One region of the Sorangium sp. So ce367 genome, then DNA from elsewhere that is predicted to be linked to it. Evidence: riboswitches for the same ligand, from Rfam matches in the RefSeq annotation. Region 1 holds a riboswitch; the other holds the start of a gene.
What was found. Region 1 has a riboswitch for cobalamin ahead of WME97_RS21285 (TonB-dependent receptor). Riboswitches for the same ligand answer to the same signal wherever they lie in the genome.

Region 1 (5,588 bases):
GACCGTCCATATGACAGCGGCCTCCGCCGGCGAGACGCCAACGAAGCGCCCTTCACCCACGGTCGAGAGGTCCGCGGCGAGCCGGCCGAGGGCCACGACAACGTCGTCACCGACGCGCGCCATCCCCGACGGGCGCGGCAGGAGCCCCTCTTCCTCCTCCGGCAGGGCGATGCGCCCCGCGATGGAGTACTCCTTCGTGTCGATGATCAGGACATCGCCGCCCTCGTCGAACGGCTCCACGCCCGGGCTCGGGTTGCTCCCGTAGCGCGACACGAGCGCGCGGTCCGCCCCCACCTCGATGTAGTCCTGAGGGTTCGACTCGAACCCCTGCCCGACCGGGAGCTGCGCGAGGACCTCGGCGGTCTCGAGATCCATCCAGGTGATCACGTTCGTGCCGAACCGATCGAGCAGGACCACGCGGCCGGACGGCGGCGCCGCCCTCGGGACGTCGACGTCGCCGGACAGCGCGAGGCTGAGCCCCGGCTTCGCCGCGCCGCTCGACACGAAGGAGGGCGACAGGGTGGTCCCGTCGAGCTCCGACACAGCGATGTTCGTCGACTGGTAGTCGCTCGTCACGATGACCACGCCGCTCTCACACCCGTCGCCGTCGCCGCCGCCGTGGACGCCGCCCGTCGACGGCGGCGGCGAATCCACGTTGCACCCGAGGATCGGAATCGAGATCGCGAACGCAAACAGACTGATCTTCACCATGTTGACTCCAGTGTGAAAAACACGCTCCGCCCCGGGAGCGGAAACCCGACGACATCCGTGCGCCGCGCGTCCAGGAGGTCCGCGACGCGACCTCTCACCGCGAGGTGCCCGCCGAGCCACCTCGCCTCCGCGTCGAGGTCGAGGGTCGCTTGCTCCGCGATCACGCCGAGCCCGGCGGGATCGGCGTACCGGCTCGACTGGTACACGGCCCGGATCTCGCCCGACGCGCCCGAGAACACGCCGCCGCCCGGGCGCTTCCACTCGGCGTGCAGGCGCGGCGCGACGACGAGGCGCGAGCGGAACGGGAGGAGGTCGTTCCTCGTCGTCCGCCCCGCCGTCGTGTCCCGCGGATCGAGCAGCGTCGCCGCGATCTCGGCGCGGAGGAACGGGGTCACCTCGACCCCGGCCAGGAGCTCCGCGCCCACGACGCGGGCGCGGCCGACGTTGTACGGGCTCACGTAGCCCTGGCCGGACTTCTCGTACGCGACGAGCCCGGAGACCGCGCTCCCGAACGCGAACACGTCGATGAAGGCGCCGCGCAGCACGGCGCCGCGCCCCGTCTGCGCCCGGATCCCGGCCTCGATCGTGGCGCCCGACTCCGGCTCGAGCTCCGCGTTGCCGTGGACGACGCCGGAGACGCCGTACACCTCGCCGAGCGTCGGGACGCGGACGTAGCGGCCCACGGTCGCGAGGAGCCGGAGCCTGTCGCTCCCCGCCTCCACGCCGACCCGCCCGGTCGGGACGAGCACGTCGCAAGGGCGCTCGCGGTCGGCCCCGGTGGCGTGGCACTCCCCGCTCGCGAGGGCGTGCAGCGCGAGCCCCTCGCCGAGGCGCGCCTCCGCGCTGACGGCGCCGCGCGCGAACGAGCGCCGCGTCCGCGCGAGCGGTACGTCGTCCGGCGCGCGTGAGATGCCCTCGCGCGCGACCGAGAGCACGGGCCGCACACGGAGCCGGTCGGCGAAGGAGAGCGTCGCCCCGAGCGTCTGCTCCAGGCGGCGGCCGGCGAGCCGGAGCTCAGGCGTCTGCAGCGCGAGCTCGAAGAGGGGGTCGTGGACCTCCGACCGCGCCTCGATGAACGAGGTGCGCGCCTCGAGCGTGTGCTGCGCCTCTCCGCCGAACGGCACCCGCGCCGCGACGGACGCCAGCGCGCGCCGCGACTCCCCCCGCGCCTCGCGGGACGGCAGGAGCGCGAGCCTCGGCACGCCCTGCTCGCGGCCTGTGCCGTTCGCGATCACGTCGACGATCGCGCCGCCGCCGAGCTCGACGCGCGCGAGCGCCCACGCGTCGATCGTGCGCACGTCGGCGTTCTGCCGGCGCTCCACGGTGTCGTCGCTCTCGTCGAAGAGCGTCCCGCCATCGTTGACGAACGCGTAGCGGTTCTCCGCGGCCTCCGCGCTCACCCCGACGATCGCGCTCACCGGGCCCGCGCTGGCGCCAGCGAACGCCCACCCGCGCCGCGCGCCGAGCGAGCCCGCCATGGCGCCCACGCCGGCCGTCGTCCGGGAAGGCCGCCGCGGCTCGAAGAAGATCGCGCCGCCCGGGCCGAGGCGGTCGGCCTCGATGGGCGCGTGGCCGCGGTAGATCTCGATGCGCTCGATGAGCCAGAGGGGCACGAGGGAGAGATCCGCCGTCCCCACGACGTCGTCGTTCAGGCGGACGCCGGCGAGGTACACCGGCGTCTGCGTGGCGGTCGCCCCCCGGAGGGCCGCTGTCGCCGGCCCGCCGAAGCCGCCCGACTCGATGATGAGCACGCCCGGCTGCGTGCGGAGCACGTCCGCCGCCCCGAGCCCCGCGCCGGTGAGGCGCTCGCGGCCCAGCACCGACCCCGCGACGGACCTGTCCTTGGGCGGCGCGGGCGCGCGCATGTGATCCCCCTCGACGCGCACCTCCAGCGGGTCTGCACCCGGCGGAGCGGCAGCGGGATCACCCCCCTGCTCGCCCGCAGGCCGGCGCGGATCGTCGGCGCGGGCGGCAGGCGAGGCTGCCACGGCGCTGCAGGCGGCGAGCGAGAGCCAGCGCGCCACGCCGGCGCTCCGGCGCCGACGCGACCGACGATCAGAGGAATCAACCATTCACGCGCCGCCTGCCCGCGTCGACCCAGCGCTGCTCCGGGTGAGCTGAGAGCCGAAGCGAGGGGGCTGCGTGACGGGCCACGGCACCGCGCGCGAGCGAGGTGGTCGAGAGCCTGGGCGCCTTCCCCTCGAAGGCTCAGGTCAGCGCGCGCCAGCGCACCGGCGCGCGCACCTTCGGCAGGTCTTCGGACTCACGGGCGCTGCGGCCGTCGCCGGTCGCTCTCCTACACATCACCGCTTCCCAGGCTGCTCTGGTGCATGCCCAGTGCTTCTTGGTGATGGTCGTTCCCGTTCACCGCTGCGGGGGCAGTCCCGGATTCTCACCGGGTTCCCTTTTCAGCTCGCCAGGGGATGGCCGGACGAGCACCGATGGCGGGGCGACTCGTCGCACCCGTCACGCAGGATGTCAACGCTGAAGCGAAGGCCCGGAGCGCCCCGTCCGCGAGCCCACCGGCGACGCACACCCGAGACAGAATCGGGAGTCCCTTGACAGTCTTGCACGCGCGTGCCATGAGTTACTTGAAACTGATTTTCTTTATCAGTTGTCAGAGACGAGCGGCCCGAGACCTGACGTCCAGCGCCCGATGACCTGAGCCCACGTGGCTCTCGACGCCCATCGGAGCTGAATGTGACGAGTTCCATCTCGATACCGGCCTCTGTCGGGCTGCCCGCGGTGAACGCAGGGCAGCTGTTGAAGCAATACACCCCTGAGTCGGCGTTCTTCTTCGCGTCGCCGACACGCACGCTCCTCGCGCAGGGCGTACACGACATGATCCTCGAGCCGAACGGCGCGGATCAGGGCGATCGCCTCGCGGACCGCGTCACGAGGGTGCTCGCGTCGGCGTCGAGGGCCGGCGCCGGCCAGGGCTTCCCCATGGTGGTCGGCGCGGTGCCGTTCAACAGCACGTCGCCGGCGCACCTCATCGTGCCGAGGGCGATCCAGAGCGCGGGCCCGCTCAATTACACGTCGGAATCGCCGCGGTCGCACCTGCCGATCACCATCCAGGAGCTGCGCCAGGTCCCCGAGCCCCGCGACTACGTGCGCGGCGTCGAGACGGCGGTGGGCCTGATGCGGTCCGAGGCGCTGAGCAAGGTGGTCCTCTCCAGGATGCTGGAGATGGTCCTGCGAGAGCCGGTCGATCTCCGCCTCGTCCTCCAGCGCCTCTCGCAGCAGAACCGGAACGGCTACACCTTCGCCGCCAACCTCTCGGATCCCACGGCGGGGCTCTCCAGCTCCGAGCGCGGCGTCTCGACCTCGCGCGCGCGGACGCTCATCGGCGCGAGCCCGGAGCTGCTCCTGTCCCGCTCCGGGCTCCGGGTGATCGCCAATCCGCTCGCCGGCTCCGCGGTCCGCAGCCCCGACCCCGACGAGGACCGCCGGCGGGCGATCGCCCTGCTCGCGTCCGAGAAGGACCGGCACGAGCACGCGATCGTCGTCGACGCCGTCGCCGCCGCGCTCCGGCCGTTCTGCCGGCGCCTGAGCGTCCCCGACGAGCCCTCGCTCACGCAGACCCCCACGCTGTGGCACCTGTCGAGCCGGCTCACCGGGGAGCTGCGCGATCTCTCGATCTCCTCGATGAAGCTGGCCACCGCGCTGCACCCGACCCCCGCCGTGTGCGGATACCCCACGGACCGCGCCCGCGAGGCCATCGGGGCGATCGAGCGGTTCGATCGCGGGTTCTTCACGGGGCTCGTGGGCTGGTCCGACGCGAGCGGCGACGGCGAGTGGGCGGTCGTCATCCGCTGCGCCGACGTCGCCGGCCGGGCGCTCCGCCTCTATGCCGGGGCCGGGATCGTCATCGGCTCGAACGGCGAGCACGAGCTCGCCGAGACCACCGCCAAGCTCGGGACCATGCTGAACGCGCTCGGCCTCAACCAGGCGCCGGAGAGGGCATGATCGCTCCTGAGGAGAGCCGGCAGGCGCCCGCGGAGGCGCGACCGCAGGCGCTCGACGGCTGGACTCCGTGGCCGGCCGAGATGGCCGCTCTCTACCGGCGCGCCGGCTACTGGCGCGGCGAGACCTTCGGGCGCCTGCTCCGCGAGCGGGCCGCGCGACACCCGGATCGGATCGCGCTCGTCAGCGGCGATCGCCGGCTGAGCTACGGGGAGCTCGATCGGCGCGCCGATCGCCTCGCCGCGGGCCTGCTGCACCTCGGGCTCCGGCCGGGGGATCGCGTCGTGGTCCAGCTCCCGAACATCGCGGAGTTCTTCGAGGTGTGCTTCGCGCTGTTCCGGCTCGGGGCGCTCCCCGTGCTGGCCCTGCCCGCGCACCGGCGCGCCGAGATCGCGTACTTCTGCGAGCACACCGAGGCGGTCGCGTACGTCATCGCCGACCGGGACGGCGGGTTCGATTACCGCGCGCTGGCGAGCCAGATCCGGCGCGACGTCAGGACCCTGCGGCACGTGCTCGTGGCCGGCGAGCCGGGCGAGCACACAGCGCTCTCCGCCCTGGATCGGGAGCCCGTGGAGCTCCCGGAGCCCGCCGCGGGGGACGTCGCCTTCTTCCAGCTGTCCGGCGGGAGCACCGGCGTACCGAAGCTCATCCCGCGGACGCACGACGACTACCTCTACAGCGTGCGGGCCAGCGCGGAGATCTGCGGGCTCGACGAGGGCAGCGTCTACCTCGCCGTCCTCCCCGTCGCGCACAACTTCACGCTCAGCTCGCCCGGGAGCCTGGGCGTGCTCCACGCCGGCGGCCGCGTTGTGCTCTGCCGCCGCCCCAGCCCGGACGAGGCGTTCCCGTGGATCGAGCGGGAGCGGGTCACGCTGACCGCGCTCGTGCCGCCGCTGGCCTCGGTCTGGGTG
Region 2 (5,588 bases), 5.2 Mb from region 1:
CAGAACAGGCGCGTGACGTCCTCTGGAAATCGCTCGGTCGTCGGCTCGGCCACGGGCTCAGCATAGCAGGCCCGAGAGGACACGGAATGACGCCCTCCCCGGCCCACGGCAGGCGCTTCCCCCCGGCGCGGGGCGCTGCTAACCACGCTCCATGACCGCTCAAGAACAGCAGCCGGGGGCCCCTGCTCGCGGTACGCTCCAGTTCGTCGCCGTCGAGCGCGCGGATCACGTCGCCATCGTGACCATCCAGCGGCCCGACAAACTCAACGCCCTGAACCCCGCCGTCCTCGGCGAGCTCACCACGGCCTTCCGCGACCTCCTCGCGCCCGCCGACGGCAACGAGGTCCGCGCGGCGGTGCTGACCGGTGCCGGCAAGGCGTTCGTCGCCGGCGCCGACATCGCGGAGATGGCGACCATGAACAGCATCGCCGCGAAACGGTTCGCCGACGCAGGCCACCGGCTCGCCGAGCTCATCGAGACTGCCCCCTTCCCCGTGATCGCCGCCGTCAACGGCTTCGCGCTGGGCGGCGGCTGCGAGCTCGCCCTCGCATGCGACTTCATCTACGCCGCCGAAGGCGCCAAGCTCGGCCAGCCCGAGGTGAACCTGGGCGTCATCCCGGGGTTCGGCGGGACCCAGCGGCTGCTGCGACGGGTCGGGCCAGGACGCGCGCGCGAGCTCGTCTATTCAGGAGACATGATCACCGCCCAGCAGGCGCTGTCGATCGGGCTCGTCAACGCCGTCTTCCCGGCGACCGAGCTCCTCGCGCGCGCCCGCGAGACCGCCCTCAAGATCGCCTCGCGCGGGCCGCTCGCCGTCGCCGCCGCCAAACGCGTCCTCCTGCGCGGCGAGAGCCTCGACCTCGCCGCCGCCAACGAGCTGGAAGCCCAGGCATTCGCCGCGCTCTTCGGCAGCGAAGATCAACAGCTCGGAATGAAAGCGTTCCTGGCGAAATCGCAGGCCACATTCACGGGCAAGTGAAGGCTCGGGAGGCGCGAACCGCGCGCTCGACGGCAAAAAAAATACCGCGCATCACGCTGGAGGGGGGCCCAGAATGACCGCGGCAGGGACACCGCGCCGGAGCCTTGAACGTCCGCCACGGTGCGAAGAAAAAAGACCGCATGCGCTCCGGGCTGGGGGGTCCGCGCCGGTGCGCATGCGGTAGTCAGATTGTGGCATCCGCATGCGCGTTGTCGATAACAAAGTGCAATGACTGCACGCCGAGCGAGCAGAGCGCTCCAGACACGAAGGCGGCCAGGCGGGCGCGCGACCCACACACACCAGCGCTGCGGGAATTCACGTTCGAGCCGGGCATACCCCTCCACCGGAGACAGCGCTCAGCGCAGCGTTCGCCGTGCATTCCGAGACGAGCGAACACGAAATCCCTCATCTCTTCAATAAGAGATGCCACGAGGCAGCGGGCCGTACACCGGACGCCTGCTCCCGAGTAAAGAGCCAGGACGAACAAAGCACACTGCGGAAAGAACGCGCCTGCGCCTTGTATTCAAGCGCACGAGAGACCTCGCTCAGGCGCAGCCCGCGACAGGCGCTGCACCCGCGCGGCGATAAAGTAAACAGATTTTCTCTAAGAGGGACATAATCCAAGACGTGTGCTCGACGATTCTTCGCGTGATGCGTCTGGGTCAATTTCTCGGCCTCGGCCATCGCATCACAGGGCCTCGATCGCTCGTCGGCGCGCCCATGTCTGCTCGATGGGGGCGCCGACGGGCGCGCGGCGCGCCTCGGCAGTGATGGCTTCGTGCGCCTCGGCAGTGCCCGCGAGGGCGAGGCGTCCACAAGCGGCAGGCATCACCGCCGCACCGACGCCGCGGACGAGGGCGCTCGCGGCGGGCCGGACCGCGCAAGGCGGAAGCTCGCGCCCCCGGTCGACCCACCCGGGTTCGCCCGGTCCGCGCGCCCGGGGTCCGCACCCCGGTACGCGCCCGGCTCGCGCGATCGCGCCGCCTGGATACACGGGCCGACGCGCGGGGCACCGCGCGCGAGGTGGAGCTGACCCGCGCTCGACGGGGAGCTCGTCCGACACGCCATGCCACAGGCAGCGCCCGCCGAGCGCCTCCTCCGCGATCGGGGCGCGACGTCCTTGACGCCGGGCACAAAACGGGATTACCGAGCACCGGCCTGACAATCCATTCCTCGGGTGCCCTCCGGGGCATAACAGGGAAGCCGGTGCAAAACCGGCGCGGTCCCGCCACCGTGAGTGGGGAGCTGCCTCCGAAGACCACTGGGCCCCATTAGAAGAGGCCTGGGAAGGTGGACGCAGCGCTGGGAGCTCGATCAGCTCCCTGAACCCATGAGCCGGGAGACCTACCCGAGCCTCCCACGAGGTGCAGCTTGCGCACGTCTTCGTGGCGTTCGGGTGCGGACTTCACCCGGAGCGCCGAAATCGGTCTTCACGGCCGCGCATTGTCGATCGCCGCCGTGTCCCTGGGGACGCTCCTCGCGCCCCGGCCCGCGGCCGCGATGCACCTCGCGGAAGGCGTCCTGCCGCTCGGCTGGTGCGCCTTCTGGAACGCGCTCGCCCTGCCCTTCGTCGCGATCGCCCTCCACCTGCTCCGGCGCCGCACCGAGCAGGACGCCTTCTACAAGCCGTTCGTCGGGCTCATCGCGGCCGCCGTCTTCGCGATCTCGTGCATGCCCGTGCCGGTGCCGACCGCCGGGACCTGCTCCCACCCGTGCGGCACAGGGCTCGCGGCGGTGCTCATCGGCCCCTGGATGACCGTCCTCGTCACCGTGGTGGCGCTCCTTATCCAGGCCCTCTTCCTGGCGCACGGCGGCATCACCACGCTCGGCGCCGACGTCGCGTCGATGGGCATCGCGGGCGCCTTCACCGGATATTTCGCCTTCCACCTCGCGCGGCGCTGCGGCGCGAACCTCTGGGTCGCGGGGTTCCTGGCGGGCGTGACGTCGGACTGGGCAACCTACGCCACCACGGCGCTCGCGCTCGCGCTCGGGCTCTCGGGCGAGGGGTCGGTGACGTCCATGTTCACGGGCGTCGCCCTGGCCTTCGTCCCCACCCAGCTGCCGCTCGGCCTGCTCGAGGGCGTCATGACCGCGGGGGCGCTCGCCTTCCTGCGCGCCCGGCGGCCCGACATCCTGGACCGGCTCCAGGTCGTCCGGCTCGCCCCGGGGGCGTCGTGACGCGGCGGCTCGGACAGCGCCCGCTGCCAGCGCCGCTCGCGCGGCGCGCGTGCGCGGTGGCGCTCCGGCTCGCCGCTTCCCTCTGGCTCGCCGCCTGCGGCAACGCGTCCTGGGACGGCGTCGACGAGGCCGTGGTGCGCCGCGTCGCCGAGGACGCAGGGCGCCACGACACGGGGCCGCTGTTCGCGGGCCTCGAGGGCGACCTCCTGCTCTTCGCGTTCCTCTGGGCCGGGCTCCTCGCCGGCTTCGCCCTCGGCTATTTCTCGCGCGTGCTCTTCGTCGAGCGCGCGGGCGCGCCCGCGGTCAAGGCCGGCGGCGAAGGCCTCCGTGCGGACTGACCCGCCCCCGCGGCTCCGCGACGTGGACGCCCGGCTCCGCCTCGGGGCCGCCGTGGCGGCGTGCTGCGTCGCCGCGGGCGCGCGCTCGCCCGCCACGCCGGCCGCGCTGCTCCTCCTCGCGTGCGCGGCCCTCCACCTCCAGGGCACGCCGGCGCGCGCCGTCCTCCGCGCCGCCGCGCCCGCCGCGTGGATCGGAGCGGTCGCGGCGGCGCTCGCGCTCGCGCTCACGCCGGGGGCGCCGCTCCTCCCCGGCGCGCCGTTCCCCGTCGACGCGATCACGGCCGAGGGGGCCCACCGCGCCATGGCCATCGGCGCGCGCGTCCTCGCGGCGGCCGCGGTGCTCCGGTGGCTCGCCGGCGCCGCCGCGCCCGCCGAGATCGAGGCGGCGCTCGCCGGGCTCGGCGTCCCCGCGGCCCTCGTCGAGCTGCTCGCGCTGACCCGGCGCTTCGCCGGCGTGCTCCAGCGCGCGGCCGACAGCGCGTGGAGCGCCGCCGCGCTCCGCGGCGGGTTCACCCGCCCCGGGGCCGCAGCGCGCTCGGCCGGCGCCGTCGCGGGCGTCGTGGCGCTCCGGACGCTCGAGCGCTCCGAGAGCGCCGCGCTCGCGATGCAGCTCCGCGGCTACCAGGGGAAGCTCCCCGTCGCCGACCGAAGGACGAGCGCGCCCGCCGCGAACGTCGCGTTCGCCGCCGCCGCCCTCGCGGCCCTCGGGCTCAGCGTCGCCGCGGGAGAGGCCGGATGATCGCGCTGCGCGCCCCCCGGCTCGGCTACCGGCTCGGCGAGCCCGTGCTGCGCGACGTGCGCCTCGACGTCGGCGAGGGCGAGTCCGTGGCGGTGCTCGGCGGCAACGGCGCCGGCAAGACCGCGCTGCTCCGGACGCTCGTTGGGCTCCTCCCGGCGCCCGGCGGCGGCGTCGAGATCGCGGGCCGCCGCGTGGGCTCGCCCTCGGACGCCGTCGCCGCGGGCGCCGCGCTCGTGCTCCAGGACCCGGACGACCAGCTGCTCGGCGCGACGCTCCTCGACGACGTCCTGTTCGGCCCGCGAAACCTCGGCCTGCCCGCGCCCGAGGCGCGCCGCCGCGCCGAGGCGGCGCTCGCCGCCGTGCAGATCGCCCACCTCGCCGATCGGGCCATCGAGGCGCTGAGCTTCGGCGAGCGCAAGCGCGCGTGCATCGCCGGGATGCTGGCGATGCGCCCGCGGGTGCTGCTGCTCGACGAGCCGACCGCGGGGCTCGACCCGGAAGGCGAGCTCGCCCTGTGCCAGACGCTGCGCGCGCTCTCCGAGCAGCAGGGGACCACGCTGGTCACCGCGACCCACGCGGTGGATCTCGTGCCGCTCTTCGCCTCGCGCGCGGTCTTGCTGGGCGACGGCCAGGTCCTCGCGGACGGGCCGCCGCGGGAGGTGTTCGCGCGGGGGGAGCTCCTCGCGCGGGCGCGGATGCGGCGGCCGTGGGTCGCCGAGCTCTGGACCCGGATGAGCCCTGTGCCGCCGCGGGGCGGCGCGGGCCTCCCGCTCACCCTGGAGGAGGCGCTCGCGTGCATGACGACGGTCTCCTGCTGATCGGCCACGGCAGCCGCGACGCCGCGTCGAACGCCGAGTTCGAGGCGATCGTGGCCGATTACGCCGCGGCGCGGCCCGAGATCGCCGTGCAGCACGGCTACATCGAGCTCGCGACGCCTCACCTCGCCGACGCGCTCGCGGCGCTCGCGGCGCGGGTGTCCCGCGTGGCGGTCGTGCCGCTCTTCCTGTTCGCGGCGGGGCACGTGAAGAACGACATCCCGATCGCGCTCGAGCGGGCGCGGGCCGCGCACCCGGGCGTGCGCTTCTCGGCGGCGCGGCCGCTCGGCGTGCACCCGGCGCTCGCGGAGATCGCGTTCGAGCGCGCCGCGACCGCGCTGCCGGCCGACCCGGCCGCGCGGGCCCGGTCGGCGCTCGTCGTCGTGGGGCGCGGGTCGAGCGACCCCGACGCGAACGGCGATTTCTGCAAGACGGCGCGCCTCATCGGCGAGGGCCGCGGGCTCCAGCTCGTCGAGCCGACCTTCATCGGCGTCACCCGGCCCTCGGTCGAGGAGACGCTGGAGCGGGTCGCGCGGCAC

Region 2: linked by a shared signal. The riboswitch ahead of WME97_RS01370 (energy-coupling factor ABC transporter permease) and the one ahead of WME97_RS21285 (TonB-dependent receptor) in region 1 are both predicted to bind cobalamin.

Annotation. Positions count from the first base shown of each region.
Region 1 covers NZ_CP150334.1:5,578,404-5,583,991, forward strand. The annotation lists gene WME97_RS21280 (hypothetical protein) at 1-711, opposite strand, end outside; gene WME97_RS21285 (TonB-dependent receptor) at 705-2,735, opposite strand; cobalamin riboswitch at 2,943-3,169, opposite strand; gene dhbC (isochorismate synthase DhbC) at 3,412-4,680, shown strand; gene WME97_RS21295 ((2,3-dihydroxybenzoyl)adenylate synthase) at 4,677-5,588, shown strand, end outside.
Region 2 covers NZ_CP150334.1:344,846-350,433, reverse strand. The annotation lists gene WME97_RS01380 (DUF6922 domain-containing protein) at 1-53, opposite strand, end outside; gene WME97_RS01375 (enoyl-CoA hydratase/isomerase family protein) at 152-979, shown strand; cobalamin riboswitch at 2,138-2,345, shown strand; gene WME97_RS01370 (energy-coupling factor ABC transporter permease) at 2,444-3,157, shown strand; gene WME97_RS01365 (hypothetical protein) at 3,154-3,495, shown strand; gene WME97_RS01360 (CbiQ family ECF transporter T component) at 3,485-4,234, shown strand; gene WME97_RS01355 (energy-coupling factor ABC transporter ATP-binding protein) at 4,231-5,052, shown strand; gene WME97_RS01350 (CbiX/SirB N-terminal domain-containing protein) at 5,028-5,588, shown strand, end outside.